Regions from separate parts of the Alteromonas sp. MTD1 genome, predicted to be linked through region 1. Evidence: predicted binding sites of a transcription regulator. Region 1 holds the regulator's gene; each other region holds the start of a gene.
What was found. The regulator sigma-54, encoded in region 1, starts transcription at its own class of promoters, with help from an activator protein. The targets are predictions, from matches to a motif close to GTTGGCACGNNNNTNGNNT.
Positions count from the first base shown of each region.

Region 2: ACGHAV_RS02435 (hemerythrin domain-containing protein) is a predicted target of sigma-54. The motif match lies at 6,768-6,786, and genes of this name have one in related genera.
Region 3: flhA (flagellar biosynthesis protein FlhA) is a predicted target of sigma-54. The motif match lies at 8,691-8,709, and genes of this name have one in related genera.

Region 1 covers NZ_BTGG01000008.1:224,585-235,412, reverse strand. Annotated here, with positions in the region: gene ACGHAV_RS12685 (SIS domain-containing protein) at 1-936, shown strand, start outside; gene kdsC (3-deoxy-manno-octulosonate-8-phosphatase KdsC) at 937-1,485, shown strand; gene lptC (LPS export ABC transporter periplasmic protein LptC) at 1,482-2,060, shown strand; gene lptA (lipopolysaccharide transport periplasmic protein LptA) at 2,029-2,583, shown strand; gene lptB (LPS export ABC transporter ATP-binding protein) at 2,586-3,311, shown strand; gene ACGHAV_RS12660 (RNA polymerase factor sigma-54) at 3,387-4,880, shown strand; gene hpf (ribosome hibernation promoting factor) at 4,910-5,197, shown strand; gene ptsN (PTS IIA-like nitrogen regulatory protein PtsN) at 5,211-5,654, shown strand; gene rapZ (RNase adapter RapZ) at 5,725-6,570, shown strand; gene ACGHAV_RS12640 (HPr family phosphocarrier protein) at 6,570-6,860, shown strand; gene mgtE (magnesium transporter) at 7,103-8,461, shown strand; gene ACGHAV_RS12630 (response regulator transcription factor) at 8,545-9,291, opposite strand; gene ACGHAV_RS12625 (spondin domain-containing protein) at 9,606-10,421, shown strand; gene ACGHAV_RS12620 (spondin domain-containing protein) at 10,433-10,828, shown strand, end outside.
Region 2 covers NZ_BTGG01000001.1:564,932-575,759, forward strand. Annotated here, with positions in the region: gene ACGHAV_RS02400 (DNA topoisomerase IB) at 1-102, opposite strand, end outside; gene ACGHAV_RS02405 (hypothetical protein) at 498-1,082, shown strand; gene ACGHAV_RS02410 (HAD family hydrolase) at 1,320-2,150, shown strand; gene ACGHAV_RS02415 (SDR family NAD(P)-dependent oxidoreductase) at 2,237-2,953, opposite strand; gene ACGHAV_RS02420 (DUF2878 domain-containing protein) at 2,946-3,491, opposite strand; gene ACGHAV_RS02425 (diacylglycerol kinase family protein) at 3,673-5,304, shown strand; gene gdhA (NADP-specific glutamate dehydrogenase) at 5,309-6,655, shown strand; gene ACGHAV_RS02435 (hemerythrin domain-containing protein) at 6,824-7,279, shown strand; gene ACGHAV_RS02440 (YqaE/Pmp3 family membrane protein) at 7,377-7,535, opposite strand; gene ACGHAV_RS02445 (EAL domain-containing protein) at 7,745-10,039, opposite strand; tRNA gene ACGHAV_RS02450 (tRNA-Leu) at 10,322-10,407, opposite strand; gene secG (preprotein translocase subunit SecG) at 10,426-10,828, opposite strand, start outside.
Region 3 covers NZ_BTGG01000005.1:254,943-265,770, reverse strand. Annotated here, with positions in the region: gene ACGHAV_RS08785 (chemotaxis response regulator protein-glutamate methylesterase) at 1-38, opposite strand, end outside; gene ACGHAV_RS08780 (chemotaxis protein CheA) at 67-2,274, opposite strand; gene ACGHAV_RS08775 (protein phosphatase CheZ) at 2,287-3,042, opposite strand; gene cheY (chemotaxis response regulator CheY) at 3,077-3,460, opposite strand; gene ACGHAV_RS08765 (RNA polymerase sigma factor FliA) at 3,497-4,228, opposite strand; gene ACGHAV_RS08760 (MinD/ParA family protein) at 4,225-5,091, opposite strand; gene flhF (flagellar biosynthesis protein FlhF) at 5,097-6,506, opposite strand; gene flhA (flagellar biosynthesis protein FlhA) at 6,536-8,635, opposite strand; gene flhB (flagellar biosynthesis protein FlhB) at 8,791-9,915, opposite strand; gene fliR (flagellar biosynthetic protein FliR) at 10,148-10,828, opposite strand, start outside.

The DNA of each region.
Region 1 (10,828 bases):
GTCATTGATATTGAGGCTCAAGCAATACAAAACTTGAGCGCAAGACTTGATGAAAAGTTTGTTACAGCGTGCAACATTTTGCTTGCCTGTGAAGGAAAAGTGGTTGTGTGCGGTATGGGAAAATCAGGGCATATCGGCAACAAAATTGCGGCCACGCTCGCAAGTACGGGTACGCCCGCGTTTTTCATGCACCCTGGCGAAGCAAATCACGGCGACCTAGGTATGTTAACCAAAGGCGATGTGCTGCTAGCCATATCGAACTCAGGTGAAACTAGCGAACTTGTGAACTTGCTTCCAGTAGTAAAGCGGCTGGGTATTAAAGTTGTAGCAATGACAAACAGTGAGCAAAGCTCATTAGGCCAGCACGCCGACGTAGTATTAGACATTAGCGTAGAAAAAGAAGCGTGCTCCTTGGGATTAGCACCAACCTCTAGTACCACTGCAACACTGGTAATGGGTGACGCACTGGCCGTTGCTCTGCTCGATCACAAGGGGTTTACGTCTGATGATTTCGCCCTTTCACACCCAGGCGGTAGCCTCGGTAAAAAGCTGCTTCTGAAAGTTAACGACATTATGCTTAGCGGCCGTGATATTCCACTTAGCAGTGCTAACGACAAAGTGGCTGATGCGTTGCTTGAAATATCGAAAAAAGGCTTAGGCATGACGGGCATTGTTGCAGACGACGGCACGTTATTGGGCGTATTCACCGATGGAGACCTTCGCCGTATTTTGGATGCGCGCGTTGACCTTCACGATGCTGTGGTAAACGATGTAATGACAAAAGGCGGAAAAACCACGCGTGCCGACCAGTTAGCTGTTGAGGCGTTAAACTTAATGGAAGCGCATAAAATAAGCGCGCTTATGGTTGTCGATGAGAATAGAAAACCCATTGGTGCGTTTAACATGCACATGTTGCTTAAAGCAGGAGTTTTGTAAGTGGTAGCCACGTTATACGCAGAATTGGATAACGACTTTTTTGAACGTTTAGCAAACATTAAGCTGTTGGTTTGTGATGTGGACGGCGTATTTTCAGATGGCCGTATCTATCTAGGCAACGACGGTGAAGAGCTTAAGGCGTTTCACACTCGCGATGGTTACGGTGTAAAAGCATTGGTTAGCCACGGTGTAACAGTTGCCGTTATCACCGGCCGACGCTCTTCCATTGTTGAAAACAGAATGAAGGCGTTAAATGTGGCGCATATTATTCAAGGCGAAGAGAATAAGTCTGATGCGCTAGCATCGTTAATGAAATCATTAGGACTAAGCGCTGATGAGGTAGCGACGGTAGGTGATGATATGCCAGATACCGGCATGTTTACTCACGCAGCAATAAAGATTGCCGTTGCTGATGCACACCCCTTTGTAACTAAACAAGCAAACTGGATAACCACCCTGCCAGGCGGTTTTGGTGCTGTAAGAGAAATTTCTGACACCATTTTACAGGCTAAAGGCGTTACTGACGGTATATTCGGAGCCAGCGTATGAGCCTGTTTGGCTTTAACCGTTTAGGCGTAAGTATTTCTGCGCTATTTATATTGGCCATGTTGATGTACCTACCGACATGGATGGAAGACGAGCCTGAAGTCACTGGCAGCCAACAGTCAGACGCGCTAAAACCTGCCTACAAGGCTAAAAACTTAACTACTACCCTATACAATCAAGAAGGTCGGCTAAACCATAAGGTATTCGCCACGTCGATGGAGCACTATGACCAACTTGGTTTCGTACTATTTCAGCAGCCTAAGTACACCCTATATACCGAGAGCAATTCGTCGCCTTGGGTGGTCTCGGCAGTAGAAGGAACCCTGTACAATAACGAACTTATTCAATTAGAAAACAATGTCGTTATTGAAAATCAAACCGGTGATGACTTTGTAAAAACCATCACAACGCAATACATACAAATAAATTTAGACAACAAGCAGATGACATCAGACCAAACAGTTGAAATACTAGGGTCACAGTATGTTATTCAAAGCAATGGGTTTAACGCGAACTTACGCACCCAAGAATACGAGCTTATCGATCATGTACAAACCACTTATTCCCCTAGCAACTAGCCTACTTTTAGCCTTGGCAAGCAGCGGTGTTGTTGCAAGCGAAGCCGACTTTAACAAGCCCATTAAGGTGGACTCAAAGTCGCAGTTTGTCGATGGGAAAAATAAAACATCATTATTTAAGGATGATGTTCGAATCTCTCAGGGCTCGTTAGTGATTAATGCTGACGAAGTAGAAGTTATCGCCACTGACGGCGAAGGAAGAGAAGTTTTCGTAGCGAGAGGAAACCCTGCAAGCTACTCTCAGCAGCTTGAAGACGGTACGCCGGTTTCGGCAAAGGCGAATGAAATTCGTTATGAGGTAGTCAACCGCACTATTGCGCTAACGGGTAAAGCCGAACTTAAGCAAGATACCAGCATGGTGCAAGGCGATAACATTACCTTCGACATGATTACAGAGCAATTGCTTGCAACTGGCGGTGACGATACCGATGGTGATGGCAGAGTAACCACCGTATTTACACCTGAAACCATTCGAAAAGCAAAGTCTCAAGACGACAAAAAAGACAACGAAGGTAACGAATAGTTATGGCGACGTTAAGTGCAAAGAACCTTGCAAAAGCCTATAAAGCAAGACAAGTCGTGCGCGACGTTAGCTTATCGGTATCAACAGGGCAAATTGTTGGGCTATTGGGTCCGAATGGCGCTGGTAAGACCACTACATTTTATATGATTGTCGGCCTTGTTCCGCTAGACAAAGGCAAAATTGAAATTGACGACAATGAGCTTACTCACCAACCTATGCATGAACGTGCACGCCGCGGAATTGGCTACCTCCCGCAGGAAGCGTCTATTTTTAGAAAGCTTACTGTGCATGAAAATATCATGGCTATTTTACAAACGCGTAAAGATTTAAATTCACAACAACAAGAAGAAGAAGCCGACGCACTACTTGATGAATTTAATATTAACCATATACGTAATAGTGCGGGGATGAGTTTGTCGGGCGGTGAAAGGCGTCGTGTTGAAATAGCGCGAGCGCTGGCGGCAAAACCACAGTTTATTTTGCTAGACGAACCATTTGCTGGTGTTGATCCTATATCAGTTAATGATATAAAGAAGATCATCCAACATCTTCGTGATAGAGGCATAGGCATTCTTATCACCGATCATAACGTACGAGAAACATTGGATGTTTGTGAGAAAGCGTACATTGTGAGTCATGGCGAATTAATTGCGCAGGGAACCGCAGAACAGGTTTTAAGTAATCAAAAAGTTAGGGATGTATACCTAGGCGAACAATTCAGGCTATAGTTAATGTAACCGGATTGTCATTTTTTCAGTTTCGCTCTTGGTGTATTCAATTTAAAGCATTTAAATAAGAAGTAGATGAAACCATCTTTACAGCTAAAATTTAGCCAACAACTTACCATGACACCTCAGCTTCAGCAGGCTATCAAACTGCTGCAGCTTTCTACGCTTGACCTTCAACAGGAAATTCAAGAAGCGCTGGACTCTAATCCGCTTTTAGAAGTTGAAGAAGGCAACGACGAACCTCAAGTTGAAAAGAATAACATCGACAACGACGACAGTGGCGATGTTCAACCGACGGCTTCAAGCGATACGTTAGAAGCCGGAGATGCGCTTGAAAAGAACGATTTACCAGACGAACTTCCTATAGACAGCACGTGGGATGAATACTACTCGGCCTCTTCTGCGCCAGCGCCTGGCCCAGCCAGTGATGACGAACAAATTTTTCAGGGCGAAACTACCGAAGATATCCAAGAACACCTACTATGGCAGATGCGTTTAACCCCTTTCTCTGATACAGACAGAGCCATTGCCATGGCAATTATCGACTCTATTGATGAGTCGGGTTATCTAACCGTGTCACTTGAAGATATTCTAGAAGCAGTAAACGCTGAGGAAGTGTTAGACGAAGACAGCGATGAGCTAATTGAAATGGATGAAGTAGAGTGCGTGTTAAAACGTATTCAAATGTTCGACCCCATTGGTTCTGGCTCACGTTCTCCACAAGAGTGCCTTATGGTGCAGCTACGTCAGTTCTCTGAGGACACACCGTGGCTTGCTGAAGCCAAGCAGCTTATTGAAGAATATTCAGACCTTCTTAGCAGTAAAGACTACCGTACGCTCATGCGTAAAAGCCGTTTGAAAGAAGATCAGCTTCGCGAAGCAATGCGCTTGCTGCAAACCTTGAATCCTCGCCCTGGTAGTGCTTTAGTTACTAAAGAACCCGAGTACGTTATTCCAGACGTATCGGTTACTAAAAAGAACGGGCGCTGGGTGGTAGAGCTAAACCCTGATAGCCTGCCAAAACTTAGCGTTAATCAACAATATGCTGCAATGAGTCGTCGTGCAAAAAACAGTAGCGACTCGCAGTTTATTCGCTCACACATGCAAGAAGCCAAATGGTTTATCAAAAGCCTAGAGTCGCGTAACGACACCTTAATGAAGGTTGCTAATTGTATTGTGCAGCAACAGATGGGCTTTTTTGAGCATGGCCCAGAAATGATGAAACCAATGGTTCTCAATGATGTCGCAGAAATGGTAGATATGCACGAATCCACTATTTCACGCGTCACCACGCAAAAGTATATGCATACGCCACGCGGTATATTCGAATTGAAGTATTTCTTCTCGAGCCACGTAGCAACCGAGTCGGGTGGTGAGTGTTCATCTACTGCGATACGTGCATTGATCAAGAAGTTAGTGGCAGCTGAAAAACCTAGCAAGCCGCTAAGTGATAGCAAGATTGCTTCATTGTTGGCCGAACAAGGCATTAAAGTTGCCCGGCGAACAATAGCAAAATACCGGGAGTCGTTATCGATCCCGCCGTCGAACCAACGCAAAAGCCTTATTTAACGGGCTACATAATATAAGGAAGACGAAATATGCAAATCAACCTTACTGGTCATCATGTCGAAATCACCGACTCTTTGCGTAATTATGTCGATACGAAGTTCAGCAAACTTGAACGTCACTTTGATCACATTTCTAATGTGCATGTCATCCTGAACGTTGAAAAATTAAATCAGAAAGCCGAAGCGACAGTTCACTTAAGTGGCGCTGAAGTATTCGCATCCTCAGAAAATACCGACATGTATGCGGCGATTGACAGCATGGTTGATAAGCTCGACCGGCAGGTAATCAAGCATAAGGAAAAACTCAAAAAACATTAGTAGTTAATTAAGTATGGATATACAAGCCATCGTAAGTTTGGACCGCACCGAGTGTGCGGTTCAATGTAATAGTAAAAAGCGTATTCTAGAAATCATTGCCGACATTGCGGCTAAAAATAATGAAAATATAGACGGCGCTACGGTATTAAACAGCCTAATGTCGCGAGAGCGTATGGGGAGCACCGGCATTGGAAACGGTATCGCCCTTCCCCATGGACGCTTAGCTGGTCTTGATAGAGTTATTGCAATTGTAGTAACCAGTACACCAGCAATCGATTTTGATGCTATTGATGAAAAGCCAGTAGATATCTTTTTTGCGCTTTTGGTTCCGGAAGAGCAAACTGAAGGCCACCTTCAAACGCTTGCCACCGTTGCGGGCAAACTGAACAACAAAGACACCGTAAAAGCAATAAGACGCGCTACCACCAGCGACGATATAGTAAAAGCGCTGGGCTAACGCCGTAATAGATATAACCTCACTGCAATAAGCAGTGCGAGCTTAAGATTTTAATAAAGGGAGAGGCAAGGTGAAGCTGATTATTATCAGTGGTCGTTCAGGCTCAGGGAAATCGGTCGCACTGCGAGCGTTAGAGGATTTAGGGTACTATTGCGTAGACAATATTCCCGTGAACTTACTGCCTACCCTAACCCACACTGTGGTTGATGAATACGACCAAGTGGCAGTAAGCATTGATGTTCGAAACCTACCTAAAAACCCCAATGAATTGGTAGAAATACTCGACTATCTACCTAGCTCGTGGTCGATGACTATCGTGTATATCGATGCCAGTGATGACGTTTTGGTAAAGCGTTTCAGCGAGACACGTCGATTGCACCCGCTTGCTAAGCTTAACAAATCGCTTTCAGAAGCCATTCAAGCCGAGTCGGCACTACTTGCCCCCATCGTTGAACGTGCAGACCTGTATTTAGATACCGACAAACTTACAATTCATCAGCTAGCCGAATTAATTCGCGAGCGTATTTTGGGTAAGAAGAGTTCAAGGTTGGTATTGGTGTTTGAATCGTTTGGTTTCAAGCACGGCATCCCCAAAGACGCTGACTATGTATTCGATGCGCGGTTCTTACCTAACCCACACTGGGAACCAGATTTAAAACACCTAACTGGCTTAGATGCACCGGTAGAAGTGTTCTTAGGCTCTCAGCCAGTTGTTACTAAGTTTATCTGGCAAATACAAAACCTTATCACCACATGGTTACCACATTTAGAGCGAAACAACCGTAGCTATGTAACAGTAGCTATTGGATGCACGGGCGGCCAGCATCGCTCGGTTTATATCGCACAAAGCTTGTCGAAGACCTTTAGTGAAATTCACCCAGATGTGCAGATACGTCATAGGGAGTTGAACCAGTAATGAGTAATGAAAAAGCAGGTTCTATCGAAAAAACCATGACCATTGTCAACAAGCTTGGTTTGCATGCCCGCGCAGCTACTCAGCTTGTGCAGTTGGCTAATCAGTTCGACGCTAAAATTGTACTGAAAAAAGAAGATAAAGAAGCCGATGCCAACAGTGTTTTAGGCCTAATGATGCTTGAAAGCCATCAGGGTGAACAGGTTACTGTGGTGGTAGACGGTGATGATGCACAAGCAGCTATGGCGGCTATTGAGCAACTTATTGCAGGAAAGTTTAACGAAGAAGAGTAAGTGCATTTGGCTAATAGCGTTTGTACTTTATTAGCATTCACTATTTAACTCTTGTGTTTAACCCCCTGTATTGGCCAAATATTCGTCATTTAGTCATAATAAAGACGTTATCCGTGTTTTAATTATGACAGCGTAACAGCAAGTACGATATTCTTACCGCAACACCTAATCTCAATGCAGCATCGCATATTGGGCTCTAGCGTTACTCTTAAACCTGTTTAGCTTGGTAGGATTCGCTATTTATGGCAGAAGCTCTCGTCTCTAAATACGTACAAACTCAACTTCGTGCACTAAATGGCGCACTGAACAATGGTCAGTTTGTTTCTGTACGTAAGCTTTTGCTTGAACTTCCTCCTTCAGATGTAGCTCACATTCTTGAATCTAGCCCTAGCCGCACCCGTGATGAGCTATGGGAATTGATAGACGGTGACTTCCATGGCGATATCCTAGAAGAGCTTTCTGACGATGTAAGAAACGGCATTATTACCAAAATGCTGCCTGCCAACGTGGTTGACGCTCTTGAAGAGATGGATACCGATGACTTGGCAGAAACCTTAAGCAGCCTTCCAGAGCCAGTACTTGCCGACATTCTTGATTCAATGGATGCGCAAGACCGTCTTCGCGCGGAACAAGCCCTTTCATATGGTGAAGAAACCGCCGGTTTCATTATGAATACCGACACCATAACGCTGCGTCCAGACGTTACTATAGATGTTGTACTTCGCTACATTCGCCTTAAAGGTGAGCTGCCAGAAAATACCGATACTTTTTATGTGGTAAATCGCACCGATAACTTAGTAGGCATTGTGCCTGTAACCCGTTTATTAACTGCCGATACTGACGAAAGAGTGTCAGATATCATGGACGAAGAATCGGAAGCGATACCGGTGCATATGCCAGATGACGAAGTGGCTAGCTTGTTTGAACGTTACAATTGGCTATCGGCCCCTGTTGTAGATGAAAACAATCGCTTGGTGGGCCGAATTACCATTGATGACGTGGTTGATATTATTCGTGAAGACGCAGAACACTCAATGATGAGTATGGCCGGTCTTGATGATGACGAAGATACCTTCGCACCGGTTATGCAAAGTACCAAACGCCGCTCGGTGTGGCTGGCAGTGAATCTTGTGACCGCACTAATGGCGGCGATGGTAAGTGATTTATTTGAAGCAACGCTTAGTCAGCTGGCTGTACTGGCGATATTAAACACCATAGTACCAAGCATGGGTGGCGTTGCCGGTAATCAAACCTTAACCTTGGTTATTCGCGGTATGGCATTGGGACACGTTAATGCTAGCAACAGCCGCTGGTTGATAACAAAGGAACTGTCTATTGGTTTCTTAAACGGTGCTATTTGGGCTGTGCTTATTGCTTCTGTTATTGCGCTTTGGAAACAAGATTACACGCTAGGGGTTATTATTGCTTTTGCCATGCTGGTAAACATGATTGCTGCGGGCCTAGCGGGTGCTACCTTACCTATGATCATGAAGCGTTTTAAAATAGACCCGGCGCTGGCAGGTAGCGTTATACTTACTACCATTACTGATGTTGTAGGAATTTTTGCGTTCCTTGGTACAGCCACACTATTTTTGATTTAAGCGCCGTTGATAGGACACGCACGCCTAAGCGCTAAGGGCTAAGGGCTATTCACTCGCTAAGGGCTTCTAAGCGCTAAGGGCTTTTACGCGCTAAGGGCTTTGGCCACAAATCCCTCAACATTAAGCTTATAACCAACACCCCATACTGTTTGCACTAGCTGTCCGCCGTTTAACGGTACAGACACATTATCTAGTTTGTTACGCAAACGGTTAATGTGTGTATTTACCGTATGCTCATAACCTTCATGATTGTATCCCCACACAGCAGTAAGTAACTGATTACGAGAAAACACTTGATTAGGATGACGACAGAAGTAATCAAGAAGGGCGAACTCTCTTGCCGTAAGCGACAGCGTATGACCACCTAAAGTAACGCTATGATAACGATGATCTACCTTTAATGGTCCTATTTCTATGCTGTCATCACCAGCATTCAGCGCAGCAGTATTATCAAGTGAAGGCATACTTCTGCGCATATGTGAGCGAATTCGTGCCATAAAAACCCGCTCATTAAAAGGGCCTTGGAGGTAGTCGTCCACTCCTGCTTCAAAATAATCTGCTTCATCAGCAGGCATTGGTATATCAACATCAACTCTACCCTCGACAGACATTACCCAACAGTCTGGGTTGTTACTAACCAATGAGCAAATACGTGACAAGCACGATTGATCAGCATGAGATTGCACAATAACCAGAGAGTAATGCTGAGCAGATAACAGTGACATAGCCGACTGATAGTTCGACACAACGTCGTGAAGAAAAGCGTGCTCGCTTAAGCACTGAGTAATTGTTTGCTGAAACTGATTATCGCTATAGATAACGAGGATCATAAGGCGCTCCATTTTGCCGCTTAAAAAACTAGACCGTAGCGCTGAAAAATATATTTCACTTTAATTAAAAGAATTTATAAAAAGCTTTTACTCAATTTTCATGTGCTTCCTCGCTTCTTCTATTCCCTCTCTTACATCCCTGACCTTTTTTCCCTGCTCTTATCCTTGCCTCTTTTCTTACCCTTCTCCTTATTATGAGTTCGTACTTTTTCAGACAAAAATCTGTGTTTATTTTGTGATACTTCTGTGATGAATTGCCGTTTTTGCTGACCTACATTTTTAAGCGCTTATAAATCACATCAGGGTATAACAAAATGAAATTCACTAAATTAGCTAGCGCATTGCTGCTTTCAATGGCGGCAGTATCAGCAACTCAGGCGGTTACGCTTGATGTCGAAATTACAAACTTAACGCAGGCGCAAAGCTTTACGCCAAGGCTTGTAATTGCACACGACAATACCGTTGACGCATTTGAAGTAGGCCAGCCTGCATCGTCTGCATTAGCGTGGTTAGCTGAAGCAGGGGTAATTGATGATGCACAAAATGCCGATTCTAGCGGCGCGAACTTCGAAGCTGCACTAGGCCCGGTAGACACCGACAATGGGTCGAGTACCTGGCACCGTTTTGGCGGTCTTTTAGCGCCTAAAGCGACCTTGAGCTACGACTTCGACACCATGGATAAACCGTTGCTGTCGGTACTTGCCATGCTTATTCCAACGAATGATGCGTTTGTGGGTATGGATAGTGTAGAAATACCTACAGAGCCGGGCACATACACTTACTACCTGAATGCGTACGATGCTGGTACTGAGCTAAATGATGAGCTTAACAGTGCACGTACCGATGTGGTTGAAGCAGGTACTGGAAACGCGCTAGGCGGGTATGGCTTACCTGGCGTTGCAGGCGGCGGTGCACCTACGCGCATTGTTGATTTAGGTACAGGCGGCACAGGCGTAGGCGCACAGGTTGTGAATGGTGAGGTAGAGGACGGTGAAGATGGCCCTGTTCATATACATCGAAATGCACTAGGCGATACCGACAATGCGGCTGGCGCAAGTGATTTAGATTCAACCGTTCACCGTTGGTTAAACCCTGTTGCTCGTATTGTTATTACCGTTCCTGCATCTTAAGGGGCATCACTATGAAAACTCCAATTGTAAAACTTAGCACATTACTAATACTATCGGCGCTTATTGCCGCGTGTGGCGATGATGGTGACACTGGACCGCAGGGGCCAGCAGGTCCTCAGGGAGAAGCTGGCGCAGATGGTATGGATGGAGCCGATGGTGCAAACGGCGCTGACGGTGAGGATGGCGAAGACGGCGTAAACGGTAATTCAGCGGTATATACCGTGCAAATTACCAATCTGACTTTTGCACAACCATTCGCACCTGCAGCCGTTATTCTGCACGAAGCAGGCTACATGGCATTCAACGAAGGTATGCCTGCAAGTATGGGTATTGAAGTCATGGCAGAAGGTGGAGACCCATCGATGGTGATCTCAGAAGCCATGGCGTCAACTGACTTTTTAGATGCT
Region 2 (10,828 bases), on a different contig from region 1:
ATAACGATAGTAGAAGCGCTTTTCACCTGTTCTGTGGCGCGTAATAGCAAGATGTTCGGCGCTATCATACTGTCTACACGCTAGCATTCCTTTTTCTGCCATTGCCACTTCTTATACACGGTTCTGAATTTATCTTTGCGTTAAAAAATTTGTTACTGACGCTTTGAATATATTGATCAAGAGCACGCCGTCTAATCAAAATGGTGTAACACTTTTTCATACTGCGTGTAAAAAAGTCACATTCTTAATCAGATTCATTGAAAGTGGGCTGTAATGACTTTTTTAAGGCATATTAAACGTCATATTTTTTGAATACCTTCCTACCTTAAAACCCTTTAATACTCTCAAAGAAAGCTTTAAATAACAGAGTAGTAAAACGCATCCCAAGCATCACTAGGCGTTCAAAAACATCATAAATTAATTACCCGGAATGAATATTGGATAAATAAATTCATGATTTTTTGAATTGATAAAGAACTTAAGAAATGGAGTGTGTTATGTCGAAAGCTGAACATAAAGTACAAAAGAAGGGATCAAACGAAAATACAAACAATCGCCGTGCGTCAATGATGGCAAGCGAATATCTTCAAGTTGCTGCGGTGTTCGACACAAGGGCAAATGCCCAAGACGCAATTGATGCTGTCAGCGAGCAAACCAATATTGCACTCTCTCAAGTTGAGTTGGTGGAATCAGGCGACCCAAAACTGAGCGAAAAACTTGAGAAAGGCACTGAAACCATCGGCAACAATTTGTGGACATCACACCTTGTATTAGGAAGCGTGGGTTTGTTCATAGGGCTAATTTGTGCGTTTCTACTTACACAGTATGGTCCAGCACTGACTCAACAAAACCCGATGTTTACCTATATTGCATTAATTAGCCCAGGTATTTTCATTGGTTTGTTTATAGCAGGTTTGTTGGGCTTACGCCCCGACCGAAATCAAATTGTGCAAACAGTGCGTCATGCTATACGCAATAAACAAGTAGCGCTCATTATAAGCCTTAAACAGCCGCAATCAGTTGCAGAGCTTGAGACCGTACTGCGCCCACACGCAAGTGACGTTGTAGAAGCCATTAAATAACGCAGCTTTTTTCTGTGAAAATATGAATGGATATCGTTTCATTAAGGTTCATCGGGAGAGTATATCGAAGCTGACTAGGTTAATAGTAGATGACTCCTCCACGCCAACCTATTAACGCAATCCATACTGGTATGACATTAGTGAGATGAAGTAAACAAAAAGGCAATAATTGCGTATTATGCTCTATTGCCTTCTTTTTTAACGATGCATTATCAGGCTCTTCTCTACGGATTTACTATGGATTTAATTTTTTTCGATTTAGACGGTACCCTTCTCAACAAATCATCAGTAATCTCGACCTATACCAAAGACACGTTAGGTTTACTTGCCGAGCGAGACATCGCTTTCACTGTTGCAACCGGCAGAACGATGCACTCAGCGCAGCATGTTTTAAAAGGCACCGAGTTTGTTCTTCCACACATTTATAATAATGGTGTGGCCATTTGGGACCCATCAGATAAGGCATTGACACTAGAGAACCTGTTGGCACCTAGCGAGGTTAACACCATTGTGCAATGTGCTAACGAAAACCGTATCACACCATTCGTAAACACCGTAAATATTAACAGTGAGTCCAACGACCACGTGATTTATCACGCTATCCCGCAGCATCAGGTTGAACGTGACTTAATTGATAAGTACTTTTCTCGTACTGATGCCACACTTGCTCCTATTGAGCAGCTACCTGCCCACGCCCACATAACAAACATTAGCATGATTGGTGATGCGCCGTTGGTTTACGAAATGTATCAGTACTTAAATAACCATGATGAGCTAATTGCGTATTCTGGTCCCGCTATAGAGGGAGACCAATACCGTTGGATGGATGTTCATCACCAGTTGGCCAATAAAGGTAGTGCGGTTGAGATACTTAAAAACAAGCTAGGGGCCAGTAACGTAATATGTTTCGGCGACAGTGATAATGACATTAGTATGTTCGAGCTTGCTGACGAAGCCTATGCGCCTTCAAATGCAAAGCAAATGATTAAGGATGCGGCAACCTCGATTATTGGCCATCATAATGAAGACGGCATTGCACGTTTTTTAAGAGAACGTTTTTCGCTTTAGCCGCACGTTAAAGCGTTAAATTTCACCTTCGAAGCGCGCAGTTCTTGCTACGCGCAACTCTCGCTACGAGCAATTATTGGTAACTATCACCACGCAACCGTTTCTCTATCTTTTATAAACGCGCCGTGCGGACCACCTTTTGCAGACGTTGCTAGCCACACAATGCTATCAGCACCCTCTTCAGGCGTTCTGGGAGCATCGGCACCACCCATCCGTGTATGAACCCATCCGGGGGTGACACTGTTTACCGTAACGTCAAACTCGTCATCGTCGGCTTTGTCAGCTTTTGCCTTATCAACTACTGCCGCCATTTTTACCGTAAGTGCATTTAACGCGGCTTTCGAAATGGCATAGCTTAACGGCCCCTGTAGTGACTGATCGAAACTTCCATAACTAGAGCTCACATTTACAATTCGACCAAATCCTCGCTCGATCATTTTAGGCAACGTGTGCTGTATGAGTGTCAATGGCGCGTTCACATTTACCTGCATGCTTTTTGACAACCCCTCAGACGATACTTCATCCCATGGCGTATCATCGAGAACGCCCGCATTGTTTATTAAAATATCGATATGCCCATAAACAGCCTGTGCCTGAACAATGGCGTCGGTTATGGCATTCTCGTTATTGAGCGGCATTTCAATCACATGTACATCTGCGCCTGGAATTTCAGCTTTCGCTTTTTCCCCACTTTCTTCATCACGACACCCCATCAGTACTTTGTATCCTGCTGTAGCCATCGACTTCACTACTTCAAAACCTATGCCACGGTTTCCACCAGTAACTAATACAGTTTTAGTCATATGTACTTTCTCCTTGAATGTTGGGTGTAAGCTGCGTCTTCAATAACTTGGACGAGATATAAAAACACAGAGGAAAAACCACGCTCCAAACAGCAGCGATAATTGCATAAGACACTATGTAAGATGCACCTAGTTCTACTGCGTCAAATCGTTCGCCCGCTAAGTAGCTTAAAGGGGCAAATATTGCGCCACCAACAGCGCACAACGCGTATCTGCCCTTAAACGCTTCCATACTATGATGAACCGTTCCCGAAAAAGCTACCCAAAGTAGAGAAAGCCAAATTGGAATCGGCCAAAAGTGAATAAGCGCATTTTGTTCAGTGAAATTGAAAAGCCCACCATAGGTGAGTAAGCCATCCACGACAGTTCCTATCACTAACATGATGGACATAAGTTTGATGTCGGCGGCTCTTTGCGGAGATAAAACTAACCAAACGCTAATGAGGGCAACGACGGGTAATATTGCATTGTTTTGAAAAAGAATGATCAACCACCAAATTGTTTGAAACCAAACAAAATTGCCAACCTTTAACCACATAAGCGCTTCCACATTTTAGCTTTAATACTTAGCCTTTACGCGCAGCGTCAAAGGTAAGTTCATTATGTAAGTTTACAATAGGTAATGGATTCAATTGCACGATAGTTCACTTGTAAAGTAAACGAAAACCATTCTCGCGTAGTAAGAATAGTACTCTCGCAAACAAAGGATATGTTTCTATATGAAGATGGTGAAGTTTTATGTAGCGGGCGCAATAGCTGCACTGTTTGCAACGTACTTTGCGCCCTACACTCTTTTAAAGCTGCTGCTTGGATGGACTGCGTTTTCGCTGATTGCTGTAAGTAGTGCTTACTTATTAAATTTCCCAAGCCTTTTTCGCAAGCGTCAGGATGGCTCTATCCCAATTTATATTCGTTGGGTCTTTGTGCCCTTTTTGTTTGGCTCATGGCTTTACAATGAATACGCCAGACGCACTGATAAAGTACCACCACTTCAACAAATTGAACCTCACCTGTTTCTAGCTTGCCGCATGTCTAACAAGCATGTTGATCTGCTCAATGAAAACAAAATTGGGGCAATACTGGATGTCACTGCTGAATTCGATGGCTTAGACTGGACCGCGTTCCAAGAAGACTACCGTTATCTCAACATTCCTGTTCTTGACCACACCAGCCCTACCCAAGACCAATTGATGCAGGGTATTAACTTCATCCAACAGCAGGTTGACGAACGAAAAAGTGTTGTAGTGCACTGTGCATTAGGTAGAGGCAGGTCGGTGCTTGTTGTTGCCGCTTACTTGTTAGCAAAGAATCCTTCGTTGAGCGTAAAAGAAGCCTTAAGCCAGATTAACGATATCCGACAAACTGCTCGATTAAATAAACGTCAGTTGGCATCGCTTCAAAAAATACGCGACGGTGGCCTTCTAAACCTGAAACGACGCCTTGCTCTTATTGTTAATCCCGTAGCTGGCGGTGGCAAATGGGAACAGAACAAAGACGACATATTATCTCGGCTGAATGAAAAGTTTAGTGTGTCAGTTAAAGAAACCACACCAGACATAACAGCAACTGAACTGACTCGTGAAGCCAAACGCAATGGTGCAGACATTGTAGTAGCGTGCGGCGGTGATGGCACCCTTACAGAAGTGGCAAGCGAACTTATTGATAGCGAAATCACAATGGGCATTATCCCTTTAGGTACTGCAAATGCGCTAAGCCAGGTTCTACATGGCTATATGAGTAAAGTCATGCCGATAAGCACAGCATGTGATGTGATAATAGCCGGCAATACATTGGCTATCGATACCGCAAAATGCAATGACCACGTCATGCTCCTTGTCGCTGCAGTCGGTTTTGAAGAGAAAATGATCTCTGCCGCCGACAGAGAAGCAAAAAATATTGGCGGCCAGTTCGCCTATATCAAAGGGCTTTTGCAAGCGATTTCTAATAATGAAGACATGTCATTCACTATTACGCTTGATGAAAACGAAGCGCAGTCAATGACTACACCTAGCCTTGTAGTGGCAAATGCAGCGCCGCTAACTACTGCACTGGCACAAGGTTCAGCGCCACCAGATGTGACCGATGGAAAGCTTGACTTAACATGGCTTAACCCGCAGGCGTCATCAGATAGACAGTTGTTGTCATTGGCTGAACTTGTATTAAGCCCCAACGACGCGAAACAACATTCAAATGCAATAAAGCATGCTCAAGCACGAAGCATTAGGCTTGCGTTCGATTCACCTACCCTTTATGCGGTAGATGGGGAAATATTTAAAGACAGTAAAATCGAAATTACAACGTACCCTAGAAGCCTAATAGTGCTAACCAACGTTGAAGAGAAGGATAATTAATTCAATGCCATACGAAAGCAATTTTGATGAAATTTATAACTTTGTCGCCCAGAAATTTGAGGGTGAGAACGAATATCTTCAAGCAGTAAGAGAAGTACTACACGATATTATTCCCATCTATAACGCAAACGAAAGCTATAAACGTGATGACATAGTTAGGCGGTTGTGTTTTCCAGAGCGCGTTATTTACTTTACGGTGTCTTGGATGAATAGCAGCGGAGACATTGAAGTCAATCAGGGGTGGCGTGTTCAACACAACTCAGCAATGGGACCCTATAAAGGCGGCTTGCGTTTCCACCCAACGGTTAATTTATCGGTATTAAAGTTTCTTGCCTTCGAGCAGTGTTTCAAAAATGCACTTACGGGGCTACCCATGGGTGGCGGTAAAGGCGGTGCAGATTTCAACCCTAAAGGCCGAAGTGATAGAGATATAATGCTTTTCTGCCAAGCGTTTATGCGTGAATTACAGCGCCATATTGGCGCAAACACGGACGTACCGGCAGGTGATATAAACGTGGGAGCAAGAGAGATAGGCTACTTGTACGGTGAGTATCGACGACTTAACAACAAGTTTGAGGGTGTACTGACAGGAAAAGGGCTTGAATTTGGCGGTAGTTATGTGCGCACGGAAGCCACTGGTTTCGGGCTTATCTACTTCTTAGACGCAGTATGTAAACAGCACAACACTGACATTGAAGGGAAGAACATTGTTGTCTCGGGTGCAGGGAATGTAGCGCTTCATGCTGCACTTAAAGCAACGCAAAAAGGTGCGAAGGTAATTAGCCTGTCGAACAGTCGCGGCACTCTTTACAAGCAAGATGGGTTTGACGAGCCAGCCATAAAATTTGCTATTGCTGAGCACGCAAAAAGCAACAACATTCTTACCGATCTTGCTGATAAAGGCATTGGTGACTGGAAAAAAGGCAAAACGCCATGGCATTTAACTTGCGACATTGCATTACCTTGTGCAACTCAGAATGAACTAGATAGAGACGATGCATTAACGCTAGTGAATAACGGCTGTAATATGGTATTGGAAGGTGCGAACATGCCGTGTACCGATGAAGCTCAAGACGTGTTTAAAGACAAAGAACTAGTGTATGTTCCAGGCAAGGCGTCAAACGCAGGTGGCGTTGCACTTTCTGGTTTAGAAATGTCACAAAATGCCATGTTTAGCCAACGCAACGCAGATACACTAGACGAACAATTGCAAAGTATCATGCTAAGTATTCATGAGCGCTGTGTAGAGGAAGGGAAAGATACTGCTAACAATTACATTGATTATATGAAAGGCGCTAACATAGCGGCTTTCAGGCGTTTGGCTGATGCTATCGTTGCCCAAGGCGTGTAAAAAGCAATGTATATTCTCCAATCGTTATGTAAGTTTTTCTAAAGTCGAATTTGCTACCCTGGTGGCAATTTTAAAATAGTAATAAAAATCAAGCAGTAAGTGTTGTTCGCATGTTGGAACGTATATCGCATTACTAAGGTAGAGTTAAAATTACCTGAGGAATGTATTATGAATATTTTCGAAGCACTACGTAAAGACCATGAGAAACAACGTCTACTTTTAAAGATATTAGCTGAAACAAGCGGCGATACTGCTGCTCGTCGCGAATACTATCAAGAGTTAAAACTGCAGTTAGAAGGTCATGCACTGGCTGAAGAGCGACACTTTTATGCTCACCTTCTAGAAAAAGATGCAACGATAGATTTAACGCGCCACGGCATTGCTGAGCACCATGAAATTGATGAGCTATTGGCAAAACTAGATGACACTGAGATGAGTTCTCCTGCTTGGCTACGTCATCTTAAAAACTTACAAGATAAGGTTGAGCATCATTTGGCAGACGAAGAACACGAGTTTTTCCAAGTGGCAGGTCGCGTGCTTAATGATAAGCAAAAAACCACATTGGCTGATGATTACGTAAATGAGATGGGACAGGAAATGTCAACAGCTACTGCAACGGCATAATGTGCCAATGCAGCCTCTCTTCAAATCATAAAAATGCCAGCGTTAAGCTGGCTTTTTTATGATTAAACGCTAAAAGTCACTGCATTTACAGTGCTTATTAACGCTTAGCAATGATGTACACTGCGTGAATTACGCCTGGAAAGTAACCTAATATGGTTAGTAAAATGTTTATCCAAAACTGTGCGCCAATCCCTACTTGCAAAAACACACCCAGTGGCGGCAGTAAAATTGATAGTAATATGCGGATGATATCCATAATCTTTTCCTTATTTTGTTATTTTTTATTGGCGAGAGACATTTAAACAACGCTGTTAAAACCACGTTCATTTAACCCATGTAGAACTAAGCACATTCAGTGCCAACGTTATTAAGTAAAGTCAAGGTTTCAAAACGAGTACTTCACGCCTAATTACACGTCTTATTACACGTTAATAAGAACTCACTACTAAGAGCTCAGCTTTTTTACTATTCACCAAAAGGCGAATTACGCAGCCATGTTTCTAAGTCAGCCACTTTAAGCGGCCTACTTATATAGTAGCCTTGCGCCACATCGCAGCCCCACCCTTTAAGGATATCAAGAGATGTTTCGTCCTCTACCCCTTCAGCAACAACTTTCAAATTAAAGATACTGGCTAGGCTTAACACCGTATGCACAATTTGCTGGTCGTTTTCATCTGACGCTAACGACAGTATGAAACTTTTATCAATTTTTATGGTTTTGACAGGTAAGTTTTTCAAATACGCTAACGATGAATAGCCTGTTCCGAAATCATCGATAGCAAAATGGAAACCGCGTGCAGTAAGCTCGGTTAAATTTTCAATAGCCAGACTTGCGTCTGCCACCAAGTCGCTCTCGGTAATTTCTAATTCGAGCGCTTCAGGAGACAACCCTTTTTCAGTTAAAAGCGTAACCAAATTGCTCAGCAATACTTTGTTTTGAATATCTTGAGTAGACAAGTTCATTGCAACCGTAAAGTTGAAACCTTTATTTCTAAAGTACGCAAGATCGGTAATGGTTTGTTGCATAACCCATGTTGTCACTTGCTCAATTAACCCTGCTTGCTCAGCAATAGTAATAAACTCGTCAGGAGGTACGAATCCAAGCTCAGAGTTATTCCAACGAATAAGCGCTTCCATACTGCTTACTTTCATTGTTCTAAGATCTACTTTTGGCTGGTAAACCATAGAGAGTTCGTCTTGCTGACTTGCCAAAGCACGTTTTAATTCTGTGGTTATTGAAAGGCGCCTGTTATACCTATCCTCAAGCTCAGTTCTGTAGTTCACACACCATGCGCCAGTGTGTATGGCCTCATCGGTAACTATGTTTATTTTTCTAAACAACTCTTCGGAATTACTCGCATCAATGGGACAATTCACCACCGCCATCGTAATTTTAACCGGAATGGCTATTAAATTACTTTCCACGGGTTGTTCAAGTATGTGACGTAATGTATTTAACTGATCTTCTTGTAGCGGCTCATGAGAAATGTAGAGAATTTCACCGCCTGCAAGGCGCGCAGATGTGCCGGGCCATCGCTGTAAGCGTTGTGCAAGCGCTTTTAAGGTATTATCACCATTTTGGTAACCATACAGGTCGTTTATAGTCCTAAAACCCAACACTGTAATCGCTATTACTTGAACAGTATTGCTCGATGCCATTTGAGAAGAAAAATAGTCTTCTACGTAATTGCGATTGTACAAACCCGTTAGCACATCATGCTGAGCTTGATAGCGTATGTGCTTCTCACGGCTTTTTATACTCTCCTGCATGCTGTCGACAGCATTCGCTAATTCAGTGATCTCTTTTAGCTTCGACGGCTTGTCTAGGGTTGCACCATATTTTCCAGATGCCACTCTGTTAACCGCAGCGACTAGATTTGAAACAGGCTGACTTACGTTTCTTGCCAGTAGCATAGACAAACCCAGTGCAATGAGCATTGCAATGAGTGCAAAGGCTAGAATTGTAATCTGTATGCTGGTAAACGCATCAAAGGATACGGTTGTGTCAACCGCTAAGGTTATATCTACGGGTAAATGAATGTCAGAAGAGATATTTGCATTGCGTTTAAAGTAAGTAAGCTCGTCGCCAAACGTAACATCTAACCATGAAGGGTCTTCCTCTTTATCGAGAAGGTAACTTGCGACCGCTGCGTCTAACGTTGTAATTATAATGTTGTTAGTTTTAGGTTGAGAAACAATGATATCAGCGTCAATTAACGTCTTTAGTTCGTTTAGCAGTGTTTTATCGAACTCAACTCCGATCAGCATATAGTAACGAAGTGTTGGTATTTCAACGCGGTATAAATTGAGTTGAACCAGCTTGTCGTTTACCACAAAGAAGCCGCTGTCTTTGCCCTTCGCTACCAGCGCCACACTGCTTTGAAGTTGCTGTCCAGCTTCAAAAATATCGGAGTGAGACACAACTACCGTGTGGTCCAAGTTCACAAGCGCAATAATATCGGTATTTAATCTACTGGCGTAACTAGTAAGCGCAGCTTCTATTGAAGGCAGGTCTTGGGTGCCTACCGCTCGTCTGAAGTCAAAGGAGCGAGATAAAACATTTGATACACTTTTTATAACTTCTTGGCGATCTTCCACCACTTTATCGAATACTTTCTCGGCCAAGGCTATATCTTGGTCGATATTTTCAACAACAAACGAATTCGCAGATTTCCAAACGGCGCCTATTATAAGCAGCGATGCGATAACAATACCCAGAATAAGGGTTTGAAATAAGCTTTGGCTAAGCGTTTTTTGCACTACAGTGTCTCTTGTTTGGTGTAGCTCGATAGAGGGAAAGAGCATTCGTTAATAATCAGGATAGCTGATTCTTTGAAAATCGAACAGTAGTAACGTCCTGTATTTTCTAAAATTAAACGCTTTGTTACAAATTGCAATTAAGGGAAAAATATTATCTAGAATGGCTAGTGACAGAATTTAATCAGACAACGTATTTTATTCTGTAAGACAAAGGTTGTTTTGAATGAAAACTCATTGAGTAGAAAAGAAAAAACCCGTTACATTAGTAACGGGTTTTTAATTTGGTGCGGAAAGCGGGACTTGAACCCGCACGAGCTATGCTCACCACCCCCTCAAGATGGCGTGTCTACCAATTCCACCACTTCCGCGAATATTAAACGCATTCCTTAATCAGGAATATTCTCGTCTTGAGCCTTTGGTACGTCTGAAGACTCAACTGCAGGAACATCTGACCCTGCAGCACCTTCAATTACAGGCACGTCTTGGTCTGCTGGAACCTCTACTGGCGTTTCTACCGCAGCAGGCACTTCCAGATTATTCCACTCGTCTTCAGCGCTTTCACGATTTGCAGTCATTGCACCAAGCGTAAGGCTGATAAAGAAAAATAAGCCAGCTAGAATGCCAGTTGTACGCGTCATGAAATTTCCTGACCCAGTTGAACCAAACACTGTGTTTGAACCACCAGAGCCAAATGAAGCGCCCATATCTGCGCCTTTACCTTGTTGAATTAAAACAAATCCAATCAATAAAAGCGCAACCACTAAGTATGCTACCAATAGCACTTCGTAA
Region 3 (10,828 bases), on a different contig from region 1:
AATGTCGAGTCATCCACGACAAGGACTTTAAAGACCATGGATTATTATTCCTGTTAATTCATCGCCTTACTTTATTGGTTTACGCGCGTACCGTTTTAGCAGGCTCGGAATATCTAAAATTAGCGCAATCCCACCATCTGAAGTTATGGTTGCACCCGCCATTCCAGGCGTTCCTTGCAACAATGCATCTAAAGGCTTGATAACCACTTCTTCTTGGCCTATTAGCGCGTCAACGACGAATCCGACCTGTTGAGTACCAATTTGTACTACAACAACATGCCCTTTTTCTCTATCAATGTTTTTAGGGCCACGAATTAGCCATTCACCAAGGAAGAACAGCGGAATTGCTTTTGAACGAACTATCATTGTTAGTTGGCCATCAACCGTATTGGTTTTCTTGATGTCCATATTTATTATTTCGTTCACCGCACCTAATGGTAACGCAAAGGTCTGTTTGCCTACAACAATCATTAGTGTAGGTAGGATAGCCAATGTCAGCGGCACTTTAATGTCTAACCGAGTCCCCTTGCCAAGCTGTGAATCGATGTTAACCGTACCATTAAGTTGGTTAATCTTCGTTTTCACCACGTCCATGCCAACACCACGACCAGAAATATCGCTGATTTCGGTCTTGGTTGAGAAGCCCGGTGCAAATATCAAGTTGAACGCTTCAACATCAGACATACGTGCTGCAGCGTCTGAATCAAGAACGCCACGGCTAATTGCAATATCTTTCAACTTTTCAGGGTCCATACCTTTACCATCATCTTCGATAGTAAGAAGGATATGATCGCCTTCTTGAGATGCAGATAATTGAACTGTACCCATACGCGGTTTACCCGCTGCAGCACGATCATCCGGCATCTCAATTCCGTGGTCTACCGAGTTTCGAACCAAATGCACTAGTGGATCGGCCAGGGCTTCAACCAGGTTTTTATCTAGATCTGTTTCTTCGCCCACCAACTCAAGTGTAATTTCTTTTTTCAGACTTCTGGCAAGGTCACGAACAACGCGGGGAAAACGACCGAATACTTTCTTGATTGGCTGCATGCGGGTTTTCATTACCGCACCTTGAAGGTCACCTGTTACGACATCCAAGTTAGCAATAGCCTTAGACATACTCTCATCGTTGCTATTAATACCCAAGCTGATAAGTCGGTTTCGAACCAACACCAACTCTCCCACCATATTCATGATTTGGTCAAGACGTTTTGTATCTACACGTACTGTAGTTTCAGCAGGCGGAGCAGCAGGAGCGGCTTTTTTGTCGTCTTTCTTCGGTGCTTCTTTCTTAGGTGCAGGTGCAGCTTTGGGGGCTGCTGGCGCGCTTGCTTTTGGTGCTGCTGGTGTTTGTTGTTTGGCTTTCTGGACGGCTTCAGTCGCAGCTTTATCTACAGGCGGCTCTGGTGATTTTGCAGAGCTGCTTGCTTGTGCAGTAGGGCCTTGGCCAGAACCATGCAGTTGGTCTAAGAGCGCCTCGAATTCATCATCGGTAATTTCATCGTCGCCACCTGCTGGTGACGCAGGCGCCGGTGCCGGGGCTGCTTTTGGCGCTTGATCTTCAGCACTGCTGAATTTGCCTTTACCGTGTAAATCGTCAAGTAAAGCCTCAAACTCTTCATCAGTAATATCATCGCTATCACTAGAAGCGCTAGCTGATGGGGTAGGTGCTGCATCTGAAGAAGAAGACTTTCCTGGCGCGCTTGAACCATGCAGCTCGTCTAGCAGCGCTTCAAATTCATCTTCTGTAATTTCGTCAATACCGCCTTCGGTATTGGACGCTGCAGACTGCGAAGGCGTTTCTTCTACAACAAGCTCGGGCTCTGATGCTGCCTCAGCTGGTGCTGCGCCATCGTCTCCACCGAATATATTCTCGTCAGGAGACTCAGGTCGGCTGAGTTTGTGCAGTATGTCGACAAGGTTTGAGTCTGCAGGCTCAAGTGGTTCTCTTGCTTTTACGCGTTCAAACATTTCAACAACCACGTCGGTTGCTTGCAGAATGATATCCATCAGTTCAGGTGTGAGCGTTCGTTGTCCGTTTCTCATAACGTCAAACACGTTCTCTGCACCATGACAGATTTCAACAAGTTCAGTCAGCGAAAGGAAACCTGCGCCACCTTTAACTGTGTGATATCCGCGGAATATTGCGTTTAGCAAATCCGCATCTTCAGGATTGTTCTCAAGATCAACGAGCTGTTCTTGTAATTGTTCAAGTATCTCTCCAGCTTCTACTAGAAAGTCCTGTAATATATCCTCGTCAACATCAAACGACATGCGCCCGCTCCCCTAAAAACCTAAGCTAGACAGAAGATCATCAACATCATCTTGGCCAGAAACAACGTCATCACGTTGGTCGGCATCGATGATTGGGCCCTCTGCCTCTACACCATCAACTTTATCGGCCTTAACGCTAGAAGATTTAATTTGTTCTGCACCATCACGCTCTCCGAACATGGTTAACATGTTCACTAAGCTATCTTCCACTTCTTTAACCAAGTCGATTACACGACGAATTACCTGCCCCGTAAGATCTTGGTATCCTTGCGCCATCAGCACTTCGGTAAGTAGCTGTGTAAGTTTAGTTGCCTGATCCGCACTGTCTTCAAGTAATTTATCCAAATCTGCGCAAAGCACCTTAAACTCGCCCAGTTCTATTTGGCGGTTCATAAGCTTTTTCCACTCAGGCATAACTTTCTCAATGCCTTCGGCAATACCTTCGGCTATTGGCATACTTGCTTCAACAGCATCCATAGTAGTATTAGCAGCTTTTTCAGTTTCTTCAATTACGTACGTAAGGCGGGACTGCGCATCGGGAATATCGTCAGTGGCAAGATTCTTGATGCGGTCGTCAATTTGAAAATTATTTAGTGCGTCATGAAGTTGACGCGTTAGCTTTCCTACTTCAGCAAACAGTTCAACATTTTCTTTCATTGACGCTGCTTCAAGAAGCGCATTAGCAGACTCGTTGTCACCTTCTTCAAGATATACAACAAGCTGTTTAGCTTCTTCTAGCGATATAGGAACGTTTACATTCGTTGTCATCCAGTAAACCTCGTTTCTCTGGTGAGCGTCTGGATCAACCTAAACGTTCGAAGATTTTGTCTAATTTTTCTTTAAGTGTAGCCGCCGTAAACGGTTTAACAACGTAGCCATTTACGCCAGCTTGTGCTGCAGCAACGATTTGCTCTTTCTTCGCTTCCGCAGTCACCATCAATACAGGAAGGTGCTTAAGCTTGTCGTCGGCACGAATAGCACGCAAAAGGTCAATACCTTGCATACCGGGCATATTCCAATCGGTAACGACAAAATCAAAGTCACCCTGCTGTAGCATAGGTAACGCAGTACTGCCGTCATCCGCTTCCTGGATGTTGGAGAAACCCAAATCTTTAAGTAGGTTTTTGATGATACGTCTCATGGTAGAAAAATCATCAACCACAAGAATCTTCATGCTTTTATCCAAAATAGCCTCCAGTGAGGGGTTAATTGTTATTAATATCTATTCTTCGTCAGCTTGCCACGATTTCATTCGTGATTTGAGTTTTAACATGGCCTGGCTGTGAATTTGACTCACTCTCGATTCACTAACATCGAGCACTTCACCTATTTCTCGAAGATTCAATTCTTCATCATAGTACAACGAGAGCACAATCGCTTCTCGTTCAGGTAGTGTTGTTATTGCATGCGCTAAAGCCTTCTGGAAGGCGCCCTGCATTAAATCTTCTAACGGCGCATCGCTACCTTTGTTTTGTTCGGTAGTAATGACGTCTTCAGAAACGCCCAAATCTTCAATACCCACTAACTTGCCAGCATTTACTTCATTGAGCATTTGGTGATAATCCTGCAAGCTTACATTTAGCTTAGCAGCAATATCAGAATCTCGTGCATCGCGACCGGTTTCGCTTTCTACTTGCGATATTGCCTCGGTAATAGCTCGGCCGTTTCTATGCACCGAGCGAGGCGTCCAGTCACCTTTACGAATTTCATCTAACATTGCGCCGCGAATACGAATACCCGCAAAAGTTTCAAAACTAGCACCTTTGGAGCCGTCGAAATTTCTCGCGGCTTCTAGCAGCCCAATCATGCCAGACTGAATTAAGTCATCAACAAGAACACTAGCAGGCAGACGCGCCATCAAGTGATGGGCAATACGCTTAACCAAAGGCGCATGTCTTTCAACTAACTGCGACTTATCGGTTTGTTGTTGATAAGCGGCTGCCTTGCTATTCAACGCTGACTTCCTACTGCTTTATCTGCAATTAATTGTTCAATAAAGAACTCTAAATGACCACCCGGTTGCGCCGGAATTGGCCACGACAATGCTTTATTGGCAAGCTGCGTAACAGCCACTGCTGCCGGTGAACTTGGGTACGCATCAACAATAGCAGTTTGCTTTCTTACCGCCTTGCGAATATTTTCGTCAAACGGCACCGTTGCTACTAATTCTAGTGCAACATCCAAAAAGCGCCCTGTAACCTTACTTAACTTGCTAAATAGCTCTTGACCTTCGCGAATATCACGCACCATGTTGGCAACAACTTTAAAGCGGAACACGCCGTGCTCACGATTTAGTATTTTAATCAGTGCGTAGGCATCGGTTAGCGATGTAGGTTCATCACACACCACTACCATGATATCTTGCGACGCTTTTGAAAAGCTTAAAACCATGTCTGAGATACCCGCGGCGGTATCAACGATAAGCACATCTATTTGCGAGCGCAGTTCGCTGAAGGCGCGAATAAGCCCTGCATGCTGTGTTGGCGAAAGCTCTGCCATAGACTGCGTACCCGACGTTGCAGGGGCAATTTTTATCCCATGAGGGCCTGTGACAAGTACTTCATCTAGCGTGCATTCACCAGAAAGTACATGAGAAAGGTTTTTCTCAACTCTTAAGCCCAACATGACATCTACGTTTGCAAGACCTAAGTCTGCATCGAGAACCATCACTCGCTTACCCTGCTTTGCCATGGCAATGGCAGTGTTAAGCGTGATATTTGTTTTACCGACGCCACCTTTACCTCCGGTGACGGCAATAACTTTGATTAACCGTGATTGCTTCATTTTTCTTAAGCTACTCGCTTGGTCGTCAATCATACTGCTTATGCTGTTTTAATGGCGTTGTTAGCACTAGTATGATTCAAACCGTACTTTTTATAAAGCTTTGCAGCAGCGGAAACTAAAGATTTCGCTTCTGCAATCTTAATGTCTTCAGGTACTTTCTGACCATCGGTGACATAACTAACCGGTAATTGGTACTCTACCGCCGCACTCAGCACCTCTCCTAAAGAGTAGCACTCATCTAACTTTGTGAAAATACAGCCACTTAGTTCAATGTCATCATAAGCAGCAATTATTCTCTGAAGTGCAGGATATTGCGTATTGGCCTGTGCTACCAAATATTTTTTTACCTGGGGCATTTGGCCGTTGTCAAATTGTTTAATTTGCTTAATTAATCGACTATCGCGCTGACTAAATCCTGCCGTATCAATCAATACTAGACGTTTATGGCGAAGTTGGAATAATAAATCTGCAAGTTCTTCACTAGACTGTGCTTTTCTAACTGTACACCCAATGATTTTCCCATAGGTAGCAAGCTGTTCGAACGCAGCAATTCTGTAGGTGTCGATGGTTATCATAGCAACCGAATCAGCACCGTATTTTTGAGCATAACGCGCAGCCAGCTTTGCCACTGTGGTTGTCTTTCCAGTACCTGTTGGGCCAACAAGAGCCACCGCACCTTGTGCTGTAAGTATATCGTTGCCGGTCACATTTATGCGATTAGCCAATAGGTTAAGAAGATATACCCATGCATCGCGTTCGTTGTAATGCGCCGGTGTGTAGCTGATTAATTGTGCTGCAAGTGATGCGCTTAAGCCCATATCAGTAAGACGGGTAATAAGATATTGGTGAACTGGTTTTTGACGCTTATTCTTTGCTTCCATCAAATCGGCGACCTGATATTGCAATACATCGCGAAGTGACGCCAACTCTTCTTTGATTTGCGCTAGCTCAGCTGACTGGCTTGCTGGCATTTCGCCCATGCCAGATGCTTGATGGGTTGGAAAAGCTTCAAAGTGCTGTTGCACTTGCTGCTGTGCTTGCTGAGAGTGTTGCGACTCTACTTCGTCAATAAACTCATCTGAGAAGTTAAGGTGAGACGCGATGTCGTTAGCATGCTGTGCGTTAGCGGCATTCTTTTGTGATAAAGAGCTTTGCGTTGAAGAGTTTGGCTGGCCACCATGCTGCTTTTCAAGAAGTGCTTTCAAACTATCTGGGCCATCGTCACCGATAATCTCACTTAAACTTGGCACTGGCTTTTTACCAGGTACTGACGTCTGCTTCTTGGGCACCGAAAGCTTTGCTTCAGGCTCTTTATCGTAAGCCGCAACTAACTCAATACCGTCCGCCACTTTGCGATTAGACATAATCACAGCGTCGCTGCCTAGCTCAGCTTTTACTTGGCTTAACGCCTCACGCATATCTTTGCCGAAGAAACGTCTAATTTTCATTGCAACCTCTCCAATCACCCAGTGTCAGATTATTGACCGACCGAACTGACTATTTTTATTTGTTTGTCATCAGGCACTTCTTGGTACGAAAGTACATTGAGCCCAACAACCGAATACTTTAAGAAGCGAGACAGTACCGGTCGTAGCATGCCTGACGTTAGAAGTACTGCAGGTTCGCCTTCTAACTCTTGCTGCTGACTGGCTTGCTGCAATGATTTTTGCAGCTTGTCTGCCAAGCCTGGCTCGATGCCAGCGCCGTCTTCGCCACCTGCTTGTAAAGACTGGTGCAACATCTGTTCCAACTCTGGCGCCAAGGTTATGACAGGTATTTCTTTTGCCCCTTGCGTGATTTCTTGAACAATGAGTCGTTTAAGCGCAATACGCACTGCAGACACTAGTACATCAGGGTCTTGGCTACGTGTACCGTATTCACTAAGCGTTTGAACAATGGTACGCATATCTCGAATTGGCACACCTTCAAACAGTAGCGTTTGAAGTACTTTAACCACCGTGCTTAATGGAAGAATGTCAGGAACCAACCCTTCTACTAGCTTCGGATGCTGTTTAGCTAACATGTCTAGAAGCTGCTGTGCTTCTTCATGGCCTAATAGTTGATAAGCATTATTCGTTAATAGCTGACTTAGATGCGTTGCCACTACAGTAGCTGCGTCTACCACGGTATAACCAAGGGTTTGTGCATGCTCTCGCTTGTTAGGCTTTATCCAAACAGCATCTAAACCAAAGGCAGGGTCTTTAGTCACTCTACCTTCAAGCTTGCCAAATACTTGACCTGGATTAATCGCCAATTCTTCGTCATGGCTGATAACAGAATCACCAATGGTTACGCCCAGCATAGCAATGGTGTAGGTATTAGGTTCTAGGTCGAGGTTATCTCGAATGTGTACAGGTGGAATAAGAAATCCAAGCTCTTGAGACAACTTCTTTCGCACTCCTTTGATACGCGTTAATAGCTCACCACCTTGCGACTTATCAACTAACGGAATTAAGCGATAGCCCACTTCAAGTCCAATGGTATCTACCTGTTGTACATCGTCCCATCCAAGTTCTTTTACCTCAGGCACAACAGTTTCATCTTTCACTACATTGTCGGGCACTGCTGGCGCTTCTGCGCGTTTTTTCTCTTGTACCGTTTGCCAGTAAGCAAACCCGGCGATTAAAAAAGAGAAGCCTAAAAATGCAATATGCGGCATACCAGGAATAATACCCATGACAAACAACACGCCAGATGAAATATATAGCGCTTGATTATTGCCTAGCTGACCACGTATTTCTTTACCCATTTCTTGTGTTTCGTTTTCACGCGTCACAATAATGGCTGTTGCAACAGAAAGTAGAAGTGAAGGAATTTGCGCTACAAGACCGTCACCGATGGTTAAGATGGTATAAATTTCTATGGCGTTACCGAACGACAGGTCGTGCTGAATCATGCCAATAAACAGCCCACCAACGATATTGATAAGCATAATGAACAAGCCCGCTACAGCATCACCTTTTACAAATTTAGAAGCACCGTCCATCGACCCGTAAAAGTCTGCTTCTGCAGTAATTTCTTCACGGCGCTGACGGGCTTGATCTTGGTCTATGTAACCAGCATTAAGGTCGGCATCAATTGCCATTTGCTTACCAGGCATAGCGTCTAACGTAAAGCGGGCGCTTACTTCAGATATACGTCCAGCACCCGCGGTTACTACTTTAAAGTTGATAATAAGTAAGATAGCGAACACCACGATACCCACGGCATAGTTGCCGCCAATAACAACAGCACCAAACGCTTCAATTACCTTACCTGCAGCGTCCCCCCCTTCATGACCATAAAGCAATACCACACGCGTTGATGCAACGTTTAACGCCAATCGCAAAACGGTTGCGATAAGTAGCACAAGAGGAAAGATACCAAAATCGACAGGACGCTGGGTAAGTACAGCAACTAAGATGATGACAAGCGAAAGTGCAATGTTAAAACTGAACAGGACGTCCAGTAAAAATGGGGGCATGGGCAAAATAACCATGCCCATAATCGCTAAAAGTACAATTGGCGCACCAAGCCCGCTGGTAAAATTTTGCAGCTGATTTTTATCGAAACGCTGAAGATAACCGGATAACTGCATCGTTTACTGTCTCACTATCAGAAAATTGACGCTTTACGTAATACTGATAGGTGTTTAACAACTAACGTGCCAGCTTTTAGCTAAGTAAAGTACTGTCTACTTAGCAATTGATATATAAACCATTTTTAGGGTTTTACACACTACTTCATTTTGAACTATCGACGGTACTCAGGCGGTATCGGTAAGTCGCGTTTTAATGGTTTAGGGCGTTTTCCTTTACCTGCACGATAGGCTTTCAACTGATAAACGTGCGCTAATACTTGAGCAACCGCCATAAACAGCGCATTAGGGATTTCTTCTTCCACTTCTGTAGAGTAGAAAATTGCACGTGCTAGCATGGGGGATGGGATCAAAGGAACGTCGTTAGCGGTAGCAATTTTTCTAATGTGCATAGCGAGTTCATCTGCACCTTTGGCTACTACCACAGGTGCACGTGTACCGTTTTCGTCATATTTTATCGCCACTGAGAAGTGAGTTGGGTTAGTTACCACCACGTCAGCTTTAGGCACGTCTTGCATCATACGTTTGGTGGCAGCTTGATATTGCAAACGACGAATGCGGCCTTTCACCATGGGGTCGCCCTCAGCATTTTTGCGCTCGTCTTTCACCTCTTGCTTGGTCATTTTCATTTCTTTGTTGTGCTTATACACTTGATAAGGCACATCAATTAACGCAATGGGTATCATGCCGCAGGCCAGAATGAGAAACGCCCACTTCAACATATCAAGGGCATGAAAAATATTGCCCGGATATAACTCCATATCAAGGTGTAATGCTTCATCTTGGAAGTACAGTAACGCCCCTAATGCCATAGAGATAATAAGCACAACTTTAGCAATAGACTTCAATAGCTCAACCAAACCATTCATGCCAAACATGCGCTTGAAGCCTTGAATAGGACTCATTTTAGAGCCTTTCGGTTTCGCACCTTCCCACGTAAAGTTATAACCTCCAAGCGCTATTGAGCCGTAAATACCGGCAATCATTGCCACTACCATGTAAAGCAATACCGACGGTCCGACAGCTGAAAAGGCTTCTCCCCAAGCACCAAACATATGGGTAAGGTCGTAAGTTTCATCGCGAGATAGCGTGAACATGCGTTTGGTAAGTGAAAACACAGATTCGGCAATCCATCCACCAACAAATAAAAACATAAAGGCGCTTATCACCAATACCAGCGTGGTAGACAATTCACGGGATCGCGCAATCTGCCCTTTTTTCCGGGCATCTTCGAGTTTTTTCCCCGTGGGGTCTTCTGTTTTTTCGCTTGAATCTGCCATTTTTTTGCTCTTTTTGCCTTCTAGCCGAGAAAAGCGACGCGTTTACTGAACGCGCTGTAAACCCATCCATGGGCGCTCTGCCACCGCATCCGTGCGGTGGAAGGTTCATTAAACGCGTCGCTTCTCTCGCTTGACTCTAATTGACTTACAATTTAAACGCTGTTGTTTGAACAAGGTTGTGACAAGCAACCGTACACAAACAGAAATTCAATTCTACATTTCACTAAAAATGCTAAGGACAAATATTCAATAGCTCACACATAAACTGTTCGGCGCGAAGCCACTGGGTTTCATAGTGAGCGGTAAAGTTGTCTAACGTAATCCAAATAATCAGCAGGCCCATTACCTGTGCAATGGAAAAACCAATACTGAAAATGTTCAACTGCGGCGCTGCTTTTGTCATAACGCCAAACGCTAGGTTAACAATTAGAAGCGACACAATAGGGGCCAAAGATAATGTTACGGCCGAAATAAACATCCAGCCCGCCCAATGTGCGATATCGCGAAATTGCTCGCCAGTCCACCAGGCCTCGCCGATGGGAAATGCCTCGAAACTCATTACAATCATGTGGATCATCGACAAATGGCCATCTAGGGTCCAAAAAAGCAGCGTCGCTAAAATAAGATAAAACTGGCCCACCGCAGGTACGTTAATACCGTTAACGGGGTCAACGATTGAGGCAAACCCCAAGCCGGTTTGCATGGCAATAATTTGGCCTGCCAGAACAAAGGTGTTTAGTACCATCATTGAAATAAAACCAATCACAATACCAATAAGCAACTGCTGAATAACAATGACGAAGGTTCCAACATCAACCAAATTTTCCACAGGCGATGGCGGTACCACAGGCATAATAATTAGCGTAAGCATAATACCTAGTAACGCCCTTACTTGAGGCGGAATCGATTTCGC